DNA from 3 places in the Lacrimispora struthionigena genome. Region 3 is predicted to be linked to each of the others. Evidence: riboswitches for the same ligand, from Rfam matches in the RefSeq annotation. Region 3 holds a riboswitch; each other region holds the start of a gene.
The links. Region 3 has a riboswitch for thiamine pyrophosphate ahead of thiT (energy-coupled thiamine transporter ThiT). Riboswitches for the same ligand answer to the same signal wherever they lie in the genome.
Positions count from the first base shown of each region.

Region 1: another riboswitch for thiamine pyrophosphate. It lies ahead of thiM (hydroxyethylthiazole kinase); the one in region 3 lies ahead of thiT (energy-coupled thiamine transporter ThiT).
Region 2: another riboswitch for thiamine pyrophosphate. It lies ahead of thiC (phosphomethylpyrimidine synthase ThiC); the one in region 3 lies ahead of thiT (energy-coupled thiamine transporter ThiT).

Region 1 covers NZ_JBMBWP010000002.1:767,793-771,074, forward strand. The annotation lists gene thiE (thiamine phosphate synthase) at 1-351, opposite strand, end outside; gene thiM (hydroxyethylthiazole kinase) at 338-1,162, opposite strand; TPP riboswitch at 1,231-1,338, opposite strand; gene ACOAOT_RS12540 (HD domain-containing phosphohydrolase) at 1,374-3,282, opposite strand, start outside.
Region 2 covers NZ_JBMBWP010000002.1:1,809,089-1,812,370, forward strand. The annotation lists gene trpB (tryptophan synthase subunit beta) at 1-964, shown strand, start outside; gene trpA (tryptophan synthase subunit alpha) at 957-1,730, shown strand; TPP riboswitch at 1,768-1,876, shown strand; gene thiC (phosphomethylpyrimidine synthase ThiC) at 1,961-3,268, shown strand.
Region 3 covers NZ_JBMBWP010000001.1:413,089-416,370, reverse strand. The annotation lists gene ACOAOT_RS01930 (response regulator transcription factor) at 1-255, opposite strand, end outside; gene ACOAOT_RS01925 (helix-hairpin-helix domain-containing protein) at 276-899, opposite strand; gene ACOAOT_RS01920 (DMT family transporter) at 1,001-1,426, opposite strand; TPP riboswitch at 1,587-1,685, shown strand; gene thiT (energy-coupled thiamine transporter ThiT) at 1,715-2,386, shown strand; gene ACOAOT_RS01910 (hypothetical protein) at 2,445-2,825, opposite strand; gene ACOAOT_RS01905 (cation-translocating P-type ATPase) at 2,974-3,282, opposite strand, start outside.

The DNA.
Region 1 (3,282 bases), on a different contig from region 3:
CTGCTCTTTCGTCTGAGCTGATACTCCCAGTATTTTGTCTTCTCCGATCAGCTCCCTGCATTTTTTTGCCTCCAGGTCTTTCTGCCCTACGTGAACACCATCTGCCCCTACCGCAAGAGCCACCTGAATATTATCGTTTATCACAAAAGGTATTTTATATTTTTCAGTGATTCTTCTAATCTCTTTTCCCTCTGCAACAAAGCTGTCATAATCAAGATTTTTTTCCCGAAGCTGAACAAACGAAGCCCCTGATTTAATAATTTCCTCCACCTGTTCGTGAAGTTTGTTCCCGTCAAGCCAGGTCCGGTCGGTCACCACATATAAAAGCATATTTTCTTTAGATACATTCATATTTTCCACCTTCTTCCAGCATCTGTTCATTCAGTCTGCTCATCTCATCAATCAGCAGCATACGGTATGTACCGGTGCCTCCGTGAAGCTGGCAAAGCTTTTCATATGCTAATTCCCCACACAGTCCCATCCCGCATACGGCAGCTGCAGAGGCCTTTAAAATACTGCCTGGATTGGCTCCCACAAAGCTTCCGGTAACAGCAGCAAGCATGCAACCGGTTCCAGTGATACTGCTCATCATGAAATGACCGTTTCTGATTGCATAAACATGATTTTCATCAGCAACCACATCAATGGCTCCTGTAATTGCGATGACGGAACCGGTTCTTTTTGAGAACTCTTTTGCAAAGTCTGCCACACTTTTTAAATTGTCCTCCGTCACTTTATCCCCTTCACAGGCATCCACACCTGACGTTCTTCCTTCTCCTGCTGCCAGAAATTTAATTTCCGATATATTACCTTTTATAACGGAAAACTGGATCTCTTCCAAAAGCTGATATGCTATTTTTTTCCGAAATGCCGATGCACCGGCTCCCACAGGATCAAAAACAACTGGCAGACCGCACTGATTTGCCTTCCTTCCTGCTGCCAGCATGGATATGGCGGTACGTTCATTCAGGGTTCCCATATTAAGTACAAGAGCGGAAGAAATAGCGGTGATATCGGTAACTTCATTGATATCATCTGCCATAATGGGAGATCCTCCACTTGCTAAAATGATGTTGGCGCAGTCGTTTACAGTTACATAATTTGTAATTGCATGAACCATTGGAACATTGTTTCTTACATTGGTAATAATTTGTTCAAACATTTTCCTTACTCCTTTTCCTGTTTTGAGGGAAAAAAATGAGATATGCCAATAAAGACATATCTCATGATAGTTAGTAAGAGTGGCTGTCCCTACGTTGGCATTACCCAAATCAGGTTATAAGGGTCGAAGTTCTTTACTTCCTCTCAGCCGGGTCACCAGCTCCCCAAAACATATTGAATTTTCTCGATTTTAACACAAGGGACAGATGCTGTCAATTCAATCCCTTCATATGGTTCACAAAAAACTCAACCAGCTCCGGATCAAACTGTTTACCTGAACCCTTAATCAGCTCGCTTTTTGCATAGGAGGCAGGCAGTGCCTTCCGGTAGCTTCTGTCACTTGTCATGGCGTCGTATGCATCAGCTATGGTGATGATTCTTGCAAACAGCGGAATATCTGTTTTGCTTCTTCCTTTGGGATACCCCTTGCCATCCCACCGCTCATGATGGCATAAAACAATCTCCGCTATCTCCGACATATTAGGGGAAGTATTTAGGATACGGTATCCGATCTCTGAATGTTTTTTGACCTCCTGATATTCATCCTCTGTTAAAATTCCGGGTTTATTTAAAACCTCTTCCTGAATTCCGATTTTCCCAATATCATGAAGGAGACCGGCCGCCTTAATCTTATTTATATCACTGTCAGGCAACCCCATCTGTTTTGCCATTGTCTCACAAATTTCTGCCACTCTCTGGGAATGCTGCTCCTCTCTTGGATTCTTTTCATGAAGGGTGTTTAATATAATATCAATGGTTTTGCTTCTTCTGCTACTGGCCTCATATAATTTATTCTGATACATCTCATCTTCTGCCAGCTTTACCGCTTTTTGAATCGACATCCCGAATTCCTCAATAATGTGATATCCGAACGAAACCGAAAGTTCGATTCCGTTGATGGTCTCCCTTGCACATTTTTCTTTTAATTCTCGGATATACCGGTCTGTCTCCCCTCTTTCTGTCCTTCTTAGAATAATCGCAAACTCGTCTCCGCCTACACGGCTGATTAATTCCCCTTTCTTTCCTGAATCCGCCAGGATTTCGGCGAAACGCTTCAGCATATAATCTCCATATTTGTGACCGAAGGAATCGTTTACCATCTTTAGTCCATTGAGATCTGCAAAAATAACACTGATGGGATGATTTTCGGAAAGATTCAGTTCCTTTGATGCCTGGTCAAAATACCTTCTGTTGTGCAGTCCTGTTATATGATCATGATAACTGATCTCTTCGATTTCTTTAATATAATTATGGGTTTCTGTAATGTTTCTGGCAATTGCAATGGCTTTGTCATCAAACCATTTTACAATCCGCAGTTCATGATATTCTGTAATCCGTGCAGTAGTCCACTCATACTCAATTTTCTGGTTTTCTCCAGTGAGAAAAACCTGATCGATCAGCTCCCTGCCTTTTGCAGCAATGGATTGTGGCATTACATCTGTAATATTTTTACCAATAAAACGCTCTCTCTTAAAAAACAGATGATCCAGATCTCCAATACAGTCTAAAAATACACCTTCCTGGGAAATGACAAATACGGTGTCAGGAATCGCTTCCATCAGCGAGTGGGCATATTTAAGGCTGTGATACATCTGTGTTTCCCGCTCAGTTAAAATCTGATTCTGCAAGATTAATTGTTTCTGGGATTCCACATTCTCTTTGAGAGAATGCTCCAGCTTCTCATTGCTTTGTTTTAACTGCTGCTTCATTTCATCGAGAGATTTTCCAATTAATCCAAATTCATCGGTTCTTTTTACCAGTTCCCTGCTGACTTCCTGATCAAAGCTGCGATCTCCTATCTCTTTTATTTCTCTTAAAATAGCTTTAACCGGATGGTCAATGATCCTGCCGGTGAGAATAAAAACGGTGAGGGACATAAACATAAGGGAAAGTCCGAATATCCATATGAATGTATTAGACAGCTGCACTATGGGTTTATTAATGGAGCTCTCCGGTACTTCGAAGACAATTTTCCAGCCCAGATCATTCAGTGTCTTATAAAACACAGTGATCTCCTGTTTATTTTTAATATAAGATGTTCTTCCATTCTCATTTGAAATAACTTCTGAAACAGCAGCAAGATAGGACTGATTATTGGAATCGTATACACTGCCTTTTGCT
Region 2 (3,282 bases), on a different contig from region 3:
GCGGGAAGATTTAAACCACACAGGATCTCATAAAATCAACAATGCACTGGGTCAGGTTCTCCTGGCTAAGAAAATGGGAAAAACCCGCGTTATCGCAGAAACCGGTGCTGGCCAGCACGGTGTGGCTACTGCTACTGCTGCAGCCTTAATGGGAATGGAATGCGAAATTTTCATGGGAAAAGAGGATACGGACCGCCAGGCATTAAACGTATTTCGTATGGAGCTTTTAGGAGCCAGGGTTCATCCGGTTACCAGCGGAACCCAAACATTAAAGGATGCGGTAAATGAAACCCTTCGGGAATGGACCAACCGAGTGGAGGATACCCACTACGTTCTGGGCTCTGTTATGGGACCTCATCCATTTCCCACCATTGTACGTGATTTCCAAAGCATCATCGGAAAAGAAGTCAGGGAACAGATCTTAAAAGCAGAAGGAAAGCTGCCCGATATGCTCATTGCCTGTGTGGGCGGCGGCAGCAATGCCATGGGCCTGTTCTATGATTTTATCGGAGACAGTTCTGTTAAGCTGGTAGGCTGTGAGGCTGCCGGACACGGCATTGACACTGATAAAAATGCTGCTACTATTTCCACTGGAACCGTAGGCATCTTCCATGGAATGAAATCCTATTTCTGCCAGGATGAGTACGGACAGATCGCTCCCGTATACTCTATCTCAGCAGGACTTGACTATCCGGGTATCGGACCCGAACACGCCGCACTGTTTGACACCGGCAGGGCTGATTATGTTCCTGTTACTGATAAGGAAGCAGTGGAGGCATTTGAATATTTATCCCGAAAAGAAGGAATCATTCCTGCCATTGAAAGCGCCCATGCAATCGCCTATGCCAGAAAGATTGCGCCTTCTATGGGAAAAGACCAGATTATCGTCATCAACTTATCCGGCCGTGGAGACAAAGATGTGGCCGCAATTGCTCGTTACAAGGGGGTAGAAATCTATGAGTAGAATCAGTGAAGCATTTTTAAAAGGAAAAGCATTTATTCCGTTTATTACAGCCGGGGATCCGGATCTTACCGTAACAGAGCAGCTGGTTCCTGCCATGGCAGAGGCAGGTGCTGATATAATAGAGCTGGGAATCCCTTTTTCTGACCCGGTTGCAGAGGGAATCGTGATCCAGGAAGCAGACCAGCGTGCTCTTGCTGCTGGCACGACTGCAGATAAAATTTTTGAATCTGTCACCCGTATACGGCAAAAAACAAATGTCCCTCTGGCGTTTATGACATACATTAATCCCATATTTGTATATGGAAGTGAGCGTTTTATTAAAAATGCGGCAGAATGCGGCATTGATGCTCTTATTGTGCCCGACATGCCTTTTGAGGAAAAAGAAGAGCTTCATCCCATCTGCCAAAAGTACGGGATTGACTTGATTTCTCTCATCGCACCTACTTCCAAGGAACGGATTACTGCCATCGCATCTGAAGCGGAGGGATTTGTTTACTGCGTTTCTTCCATGGGCGTAACCGGCGTAAGAAAAGAAATCACCTCGGATATCGAGGATATGGTTTCTCTGGTAAAAGCCTCCAAGGACCTCCCCTGTGCCATCGGATTTGGTATTTCAACACCGGAGCAGGCGAAGGAATTAAGTAAATATGCAGATGGCATTATCGTGGGAAGTGCCATTGTAAAGCTGGCTGCCTTGCATGGCAAAGATTGTGTAGCGCCGATTTGTGACTACATAAGAGAGATGAAATCTGCCATAACGAAATGATTATCTACTTGACATCCATATGTACCGGTGCTACACTAGTGCCACAAGAGGGAGCTCGTATGCGGGCTGAGAGGAAGTTATCAAACTTCGACCTTTATAACCTGATTTGGGTAATGCCAACGTAGGGATTTATACAAGACGGATGTATCTATCTGGGCCTGTACCTATTTGGTATGGGCTCTTTTTTTGTCCTGTGCCGTAAATCCCTTCAAAATGAAGGAGGACTACATATGAATTACACTACACAGATGGATGCCGCAAGAAAAGGCATTCTGACCAGAGAAATGGAAATCACAGCCAAAAAAGAGGGAATGAAACCGGAAGAGTTAATGGAGCTGGTGGCCGAAGGCAAGGCAGTGATTCCAGCCAACAAACACCATGCCTGCTTAGAGCCAAATGCCATTGGCTCCATGCTGAAAACAAAGATTAATGTAAATCTTGGAACTTCCAGAGATTTAAACGACATGGAATTAGAACTAAAAAAGGTTGAGGATGCAGTTTTAATGGGAGCGGAATCCATTATGGATTTAAGTTCCTTTGGAGATACCAGGAAATTCAGAAAAAGACTGACAAGCCAGTGCCCGGCCATGATTGGAACTGTGCCAATCTATGATGCCGTGGTTTATTATCATAAACCACTTAAGGAGATAACTTCTGAGGAATGGATTCAGATTGTGGAAATGCATGCGTTAGACGGAGTGGATTTCATGACCATTCACGTGGGCATCAACAAGCAGACGGCTCATCGTTTTAAAGAAGCAAAACGCCTGACCAATATTGTATCCAGAGGCGGCTCCATTATCTTTGCCTGGATGGAGATGACGGGAAATGAAAACCCATTTTATGAAAGCTTCGACCGCATTCTGGAAATCTGCCGGGAGCACGATGTCACATTAAGTCTTGGAGACGCCTGCCGTCCAGGCTGTATTGAAGATGCTTCCGATATTTCCCAGATTGAAGAGCTGGTAACCCTTGGGGAACTGACCCGCCGCGCGTGGGAAAAGGATGTACAGGTAATTATTGAAGGACCCGGACACATGCCTCTTGACCAGATTGCCGCCAATATGAAAATTCAGCAGACCATCTGTAAAGGCGCTCCCTTCTATGTATTAGGACCTCTGGTTACAGACATTGCTCCCGGTTACGATCACATTACCGCAGCCATCGGAGGTGCCATAGCCGCCGCTGCCGGCGCTTCTTTTCTCTGCTACGTGACCCCTGCGGAACATCTAAGGCTTCCCGATGCCGATGATGTGAAGGAAGGCATTATTTCTGCACGGATCGCTGCCCATGCTGCTGACCTGGCAAAGGGCATCAAAGGGGCAAAGGAATGGGATTACCAGATGAGTGATGCAAGAAAACGCCTTGATTGGGAAGCTATGTTTAATCTGGCCATTGATCCGGAAAAAGCCAGAAGGTACCGTGCATCCTCCAAACCGGAAAAGGAAGATACCTGTTCCATGTGCGGCAACTTCTGTGCAATGAAAAATATGAACCGGATTTTAGACGGAGAAATTGTCAACATCTATGATGAATGAGATTGACCAGGAAG
Region 3 (3,282 bases):
CATATCGTTGCCCTTGGCTGTCAGCATAATGATGGGCATCTCAGAAAATTCCCGGATGGCCTGACAAACCTCATATCCATCAAACTTTGGAAGCATGACATCCAAAAGCACTACATCGTATTCCTTCTGTTTTGCCAGATTAATGGCTTCCTCACCATCATAGGCACAGTCCACTTCCATACCGTCCTGCTCCAGACTGAATCTCATTCCCTTTACAATCAGTTTTTCGTCATCTACTACTAAAACACTTGCCATTTTGCACCTCTGTCTTCTATTTAAACCGTGATATCGTCTTTTATCTTCTGAAAGGCTGCCTCCTTGATCCCTGATATCTTCATAATGTCTTCAATCTTCTGAAATCCACCGTGACTCTCCCTGTAACGAATGATGTCATCCGCCTTCGCCTCTCCCACTCCTCTTAAGGTCATGAGCTGGTCCTTGTCAGCCGTGTTAAGATTCACTTTACGTCTGCCTTCCGATGAACCTGGTCCGGAAGATAACGCCTGGTCCAAAAGCACTTTGGCTTCTTCCTTGTCCGGCACTTTAAGCTTCATCCCGTCTTTGACCGGTTCCGCCATGTTTAGCGAATCAGCTGCTGCATTCTCCGTAAAACCTCCGGCTACTGCCACAGCCTGAAAGATACGGCTTCCCTCCTCCAGCTCATAGACGCCTGGAAAAGCCACCTCTCCGCATATATGTACATAGCAAATACGTATCGGTTCTTTTGATGTTTCTTTTAAATCCCCGGCTAACGTTTCCTCTTGTGACGATGCAGGTGTCTCCTGAATGGAAACAAACCCTTCTTCCCGGTATTTATGATTTCTGTTTAAGCCATAGCAAATACTGCATATAATTACGCAGAAAGCTATGGCTGCGATCTTAATCCTATGATAGTTCATGGAATCCTCCCTTTACAAAATTTTGTAAAAAAGGATCCCATCCTCAGCCCTTGTACCTATTCTACCTAAAGAAATAAGTAAATACAAGCACTATTTCCAAATTAGTTAAAGATTATAATGCCTATGATGGCTACAACTGCTCCAATCAGTTTTTTCCACTCAAATCCAACTTTTTCTACGCCAAATAAACCAAATACCTCCACTGCATAAGCCACCACGATCTGGGACAATACTATCACCAGTGCTGCTTTTGCCGGACCTAACGTCCCCATACTTTTCACAACTGTGTAAGTAATAAATGCACCGATAATGCCTCCGATCAGCATGTATTTGGGGTGAACCGAAAGAAGGGCTGAAATATCGTCCCTCCCTGAGAAATACCATAAAATGAGGCAGGTCAAAAAAGCAGTCAGCTGGACCCAGCCTGTGGAAACCCACATGCTTGTCTGCTTGGACACTCCCGTATTTAATACTCCCTGTATGCTCATAAGCGCTCCTGATATCAGGGCAATGATAAAGCCTGTCATAGATACAACCTCCGCATCTGTATTTTTTAATTGAAAAAATGCAATGATGCACTGCTTTACTAGGTTGTGCTTAATTTACTTTTTTATACTTATTTTACAGGCTTAAATATCTTGACATTCCCTTTTATTTCAGTTATACTCACACCGAAATGAAAAAATTATGACACGCTGGGGGAGCCTTAGGCTGAGAATGGTATTTACCTGACCCTTACTACTTGAACCGGATAATGCCGGCGGAAGGAAGCAATAGTAGTAGTCCCCTCCTGTGCATACGAAGGAGGTTTTTTTATGTCATTTTTTCTAACCTATTCTCAGGAATCCGGAGAATACCTTTTAAAGCCAGCCGGTTACGGACTGGTGATTGCAGCACTTTTAATAATTTTACTGGGGATTCATCTGCTTACTGGCAAAACACTTCCTACCAGACAGCTGAAAACCCGCCAGATGGTAACCTGCGCAGGTGCGATGGCACTGGCTATGGTGGCTTCTTTCATCAAATTTGCCTCACTTCCGTTCGGAGGTTCCATCACATTGTTTTCCATGCTGTTTATCTGTCTGATCGGCTATATCTACGGCGTTAAAGCCGGAATCATGACAGGAGTGGCATACGGAATTCTTCAGTTTATTATGGGGCCATATATTTACGCTCCTGTTCAGGTTCTCCTGGACTATCCCATAGCATTTGGCTGTCTGGGCCTTTCCGGATTGTTTCATAACAAAAAATACGGACTGATTCCAGGATATATCACAGGTGTTTTAGGCAGATATATCTGCCATGTTATTTCCGGTTACATATTCTTTGCTTCCTATGCGCCGGAAGGCATGAACCCGCTTTTATATACCTTTGGATATAACGCTACCTATATTATTCCTGAAATGGTTGTAACTATCGTAATATTATATCTGCCACCGGTCATCGAAGCCATCACCCAGATGAAACGCCAGGCAGTAAACGGTTAAAACAGATAGTAGTCCGGCATAGATCTATATCTATCCGGGCTACTATTTTATTTGTATCCTACCAATAATACTTTTGAAAAGAATCAAGTACACTTATCTGGGATTTTGCAAAAGAATCATCACGAAGCCGTTTACTTTCCATATTGGGTCTGGAATAATCCGTTTTAATATCTGTATTTTCATTCTGATTATAAGCATTCAGCGCTTTATCCACTCCATTCATGAAAGCACTCCATTTTTTTTCAGACATATTATTATTGCCTTCACGGTCATTTTCTAAATCCTCATTAATCTTTTTCTTGATTTTTTTCTCCCAATTTAATACTTCCTTTCTGAATACCTCAGCCATATTTATTTCTGCGCCATCATTATATTTTGTTCTCACATTTTTTGATGCTGTGTCGGTATGGCAGTATTTATTTAACCCGGTTATTTCCATAAAATTTTCCTCCTAAACAGAAACTAATTGAGTTTTTCTACTTTTATTATCGGCTGAAATTAAGCAAATATAAATACAACCCAGGCTGCACCGGGCACAATTCAGGCAAAAAATACCGCCCCCCGGGACGGTATTTTTCATAATCACATTATTTCTTTTTATGCTTTAGCAGCTTGGTGATTTCCACAATGGGAATGATGGAAACGGAAATCAATACCGCCACAAGATATTCCACCAATGAAATATGTTCAAAGGAAAACGCTTCCCGTAAAAACGGAACATAAATGACAGCGGTTGTCAGAACGAAGGATACTGCCAATGATGCGGTCAAAAAGTTATTCCGCGATTTTAAATGAAAGATGGAATCCTTTCTGGAACGCATATTAAAGGAGTGAAACATCTCAAGCAGGGACAGGGCTAAAAACGCCATCGTCATACCATCGGAACTCTCCGCAAT